DNA from 2 places in the Paenibacillus sp. B46(2026) genome. Region 2 is predicted to be linked to the other one. Evidence: predicted binding sites of a transcription regulator. Region 2 holds the regulator's gene; the other holds the start of a gene.
The links. Region 2 encodes Rex, which represses fermentation and respiration genes when NADH is low (regulators of the CRP and FNR family bind a similar motif). Its sites were predicted from a motif close to TTGTGAAATATTTCACAA; they were not measured.

Region 1 (2,479 bases), 180 kb from region 2:
GTTACGCGTGTTTCACCATTCACTGACATACCGCCAATGGACTCGGTTACCCATGTTGGATCTCCACTGAACAGTTCGTTGTAGTCCGGTGTACGCAGGAATTTGACAATCCGCAGTTTCATGACGAAATGGTCAACCAATTCCTGAGCCTGTTCTTCGGACAGAATGCCTTCTTGCAGGTCACGCTCAATGTAGATATCCAGGAAAGAAGATACACGTCCCAGGGACATCGCAGCACCGTTCTGTTCTTTGATCGCAGCGAGATAACCGAAGTACAACCATTGGAACGCTTCTTTCGCTGTTGTCGCTGGCAAGGAAATATCGAATCCGTGCATATCGCCCAATTGCTTCAATTCTTGCAATGCACGAATCTGTTCAGACAATTCTTCCCGCAGACGAATGACATCTTCATCAATGACATCAACTTCGAGTGCATTCAGTTCACCTTTTTTGTTACGAATCAGGAAGTCTACCCCGTACAAAGCTACACGACGATAGTCACCGATGATCCGGCCACGGCCATAAGCATCTGGGAGACCTGTAATAATCCCTGCTTTACGCGCTGCACGCATGTCGGAAGTATAAGCATCGAATACACCTTGGTTATGTGTTTTGCGAATGTTCGTAAATATATCAATGACGCCTTGAGGCAATTCGAAGCCGTATGCTTCACATGCATCAATCATCATCCGGATTCCGCCTGTTGGTTGAATGGAACGTTTGAACGGAGCATCGGTCTGAACGCCGACAATCTGCTCTTTGGATTGATCCAGATAACCTGGTTGGTGAGAAATAATAGTACCTGGTGTGTTCACATCAACGTCAAGGACACCGCCGTTATCCCGTTCTTTTTTGGTCAGATCAGATACGATATCCCACAATTCTTTGGTATTCTGGGTTGCACCTGCGAGAAATGCTTCATCACCGTAATACGGAGACAAGTTGTGTGCCAGAAAATCATTCACATCTACGGATTTGGTCCATGTTCCTTTGGTAAAGTTTCTCCAGCCTGTTTGTTGTTTGACATCTTTTTCAATCACCGACATCTTAATCCCTCCACTAATTTGGATTTCTGGACACATAACATCTTGCTTCATTCGTAGCATTGTGTGCCCAGAGCCGCGATTAATGTGAATTGTTTCACATAAACCGGAACATGTTCTCTCTACTTGGGAACCGGAACCGCGGGATGAATGTTTTTCTTACATTTTCAGTATACGTCTTGGGGCTTTCATCATCTGTGATTTTTGTCACAAAGGCGGTGAACTAACTCACTCCACCTGCGCTGTGTCCCATTGAACCCTCTTTAGATTCACACTTAGCCACTGCGCGGGCAGAACAACTTCCGATCGCTGTTATCCCCGGATTTTTTCAATTTTATATTTCAAAAGGGTAAAATCCGGGGATAAAGGCGAACGCTCCGCTTCTTCAGTTTTTTCTGCCCTCTCCGTTATTGTGTGAACATCTGGTTCAAACAGCCACATCACGAATTCCGTGTAACCTCTTTAAGAACCCTTTGCTCCTCTATGCTCGGAGCAAACCAAATTTTAAAATACTCCTGAAAAACAGAGGCTTCGCTCTTCTGTTTTTCTGCCCTCTTCGGTATGGTGTGACCACCTGGCTCAAACAGCCATATCACGGATTCCGTGTAACCTCTCTAGAACCCTTTGGCTCCTCTAGGCTCGGAGCAAATCAAATCTTAGAATAAATCCTGAAAAACAGATGCTCGCTCTTCTGTTTTTCTGCCCTTTTCTTTTTTGTGTGAAAGACGGCAATCGGGGCTCCCCTCTCGGGGAACCCTGATCTTCTTGCCGTAAGGCACGCTTCATTCTAGATTTATTATTCAAACTTTCCGTAGAAAGCGTTGCGGTACACATCAGCCAGTTCAGTTACCAGCGGCAACTTCGGATTGGCGGTTGTGCATTGATCTTCGAAGGCACGGTCAGCCAGATAATCTACATGTGCTTCAAAGTCTTTTGCATCAAATCCGATTTCCTGGAACGATTCTTCAATACCCAGTGTTTTGTTCAGGTTACGAATCGCATTGATGAGACTGGTTACCCCTTCTTCTGTTGTACGTGCAGGCAATCCCAGAATCCGGGCAATTTCGGCATAACGCTCATCCGCTACAAAGTGCGAATATTTTGGGAACGCTGCGAATTTGGTCGGTTTTTTCGCGTTGTAACGAATGACGTGTGGCATCAGGATCGCATTGGTGCGTCCATGTGCTGTGTGATACTGACCGCCCCATTTATGCGCCAAGCTGTGGTTAATACCCAGGAACGCGTTGGCAAATGCCATACCGGCAATCGTGGAAGCATTATGCATTTTCTCACGTGCCAGTTTATCTCCTTGCAGTGCCGATTGCTCCAGGTATTGGAACACCAGTTGAATGGCTTTGATCGCAAGTCCATCCGTGTAATCATTTGCCATGACAGACACATAAGCTTCAATCGCATGAGTCAGTACATCCATACCT
Region 2 (2,479 bases):
TGCACCGCATGTGCAACCAGAGATGGACGGGAGAAAAATCCCAGTTTCTCGAGATGTGCCACAGGACGCAGTCCATAATCAGCCACGTTCTGCTCCACTTCACGAAGCGTTTCAGACATATGTGTATGGAGAGGAAGGTTTAGGTCATTCGCGACCTGTACAAGCTTCTCTATGTAGTCAGGAGGGCATGTATATGGGGCGTGTGGCGAGATTACGGTTGTAATACGACCATCTGCCTGTCCATTCCACTCACGTGCAAACGCTGCCGACTCCTCCAGCTTCCGCAACTGCTCTTCTTCCGAGCACAGCCCGATTACACCACGTGCCAGTGCTGCTCTAACGCCGGATTGCTCCACAACTTTGGCAACTTGATCCATGTGATCATACATGTCCAGGAAAGCTGTAGTTCCGCCTTTCAACATTTCAAGCACCGATAGCGAAGTTCCCCAATATACGTCTTGTGAAGTCATTTTTGCTTCCATCGGCCACATTTTTTCCTGCAACCATACTTGCAACGCAAGATCGTCTCCGTGCCCTCTGAGCAACGACATTGCTGCATGACCATGCGTATTGATCAGACCCGGCAGGAAGAACAATCCTTTTCCATCCACTTTGGTACAATTTTTGTCTTCATCCGGCAATGTCTCACCAATATGCACAATCTTGTCATTCTCAACAACCATGTATCCTTGAACCACGTTCCATGTTGTGCCTTCATTAACGGCAAATTTGCCGTTGTGGATTACCCATCTATTTGTTGTCATCTTCCTCGTCGTCCTTTCCAGTCTCCAAGTAATAGGCCAAACTAAGCAGATCCGTTGTAAAGTCAGCATGGTGAATGCGGATATGCGGCGGTGTTTTTAGAATTGTTGGTGCAAAATTAAGGATCGCTTCGATTCCGGATTCAATAAGCTGATCGGCTACATTTTGGGCTTCCGTATCCGGAACCGTGATAATTCCGATGCGGATGTTATCCGTTTTCACCGTTTCCGTCAATTCATTCATTGGTTTCACCGTCAAACTGTTGATTTGACTACCAATCTTCGGTCCGTATGCATCGAATACAGCAACAATCTTCATGTTGTCTTTCAGATATGCGTTGTAGTTGGACAAGGCCTGTCCGAGATTACCCGCGCCTACCAGAGCTACATTAATTTGCTGATCGATCTTGAGGATGTGACGAATTTTCTCGATCAAATAGGATACATCATACCCGATCCCTTTACGACCAAAATCACCGAAGTAAGCCAGGTCTTTTCGAATTTGGGCCGGATTCAGATCCAGCCTCTGTCCAAGCTCTTGAGAAGAAACAGTAGCCACCTCACGCTGATGCAACTCGCTCAAATAACGCAAGTATACAGGCAGACGTCGTACCACCGCTTCCGAAATTTTATCCGATTTCATTCTTGCTCCCCCTTACCAAGGCCACGATAAAATAATAGATGAAAAGATGAGCATCCTGTATAAACTCAAAGATAAACGTGACATTTAATACAGAATGCTCCTTGTAATTTAGGTTATAAGTTCTTACATGCAACTGTTTCAATCGGATACGGAAATATCTAATAAAGTTTAACGCCAAACGATAGTGTCATGCAATGATATAACGAACAAAACAACCCTTATTCTTGTTCTTTAGCAGGTTTTTCCAACCACTCGGTAATTCGTGGAACCATCTGTTCCGTGAGCATATGCTCCATTTTGGGACCAGGTAATGAATATAAAAAGAATTTACCATAATACGCTTCAATCACCCGTGTATCATAAACAATGACAATGCCTCTGTCCTTCGCTGTACGCACCAAACGGCCAAATCCCTGCTTGAAACGAATGACCGCTTGCGGCACAGACAGTTTCAAGAATGGATTTTTCTTTTGTTCTTGTAGCAACTCACTCTTGGCTTCCACCAACGGATGATTCGGTGGCTGGAAAGGCAATCGCACAATAGCGAGACAGGTTAATGCATCACCAGGGATATCTACACCCTCCCAGAAGCTGCTTGTGCCCAGAAGTACTGTAGCTTTGGCCTCCTGGAACCTGCGAGTCAACTTGGAGCGGCTTCCACTGTCCACGCCTTGGCCCAGCAACGAGATATCGTTACCAGACAAAGCCTCCTTCAGCGGATCATAGACCTGTCGCAGCATCTTGTAAGAAGTAAACAGAACCATCATGCGTCCACGAGTGGCAATTGCGGTCTCTGCGAGTGACTGCACCAGCATATTGACAAAGTGCGCATCACCCACACTGCCCTTCACACTCGGAAAATCACGCGGAATCACGAGAAGTGCCTGATCGCGATAGTTGAACGGTGATGGCAGCATCGACGTTAACAGTCGATTATTCTCGGAGGCTTCCTGCAAGCCAAGCTGTTCAATCATGAACTGGAATGACTTATCCACAGAAAGCGTAGCCGATGTAAGCACAACACTTTTCTTTTTATCAAAAAACAAATCCTTAAGTTGTGCACTCACATCTACAG

Region 1: the regulator Rex is predicted to act here: its motif matches at 1,129-1,146, upstream of pflB (formate C-acetyltransferase).

The regions. Positions count from the first base shown of each region.
Region 1 covers NZ_CM165907.1:4,377,828-4,380,306, forward strand. The annotation lists gene pflB (formate C-acetyltransferase) at 1-1,046, opposite strand, end outside; gene adhE (bifunctional acetaldehyde-CoA/alcohol dehydrogenase) at 1,840-2,479, opposite strand, start outside.
Region 2 covers NZ_CM165907.1:4,199,012-4,201,490, forward strand. The annotation lists gene AC1S8V_RS18685 (amidohydrolase) at 1-764, opposite strand, end outside; gene AC1S8V_RS18690 (redox-sensing transcriptional repressor Rex) at 751-1,404, opposite strand; gene dinG (ATP-dependent DNA helicase DinG) at 1,623-2,479, opposite strand, start outside.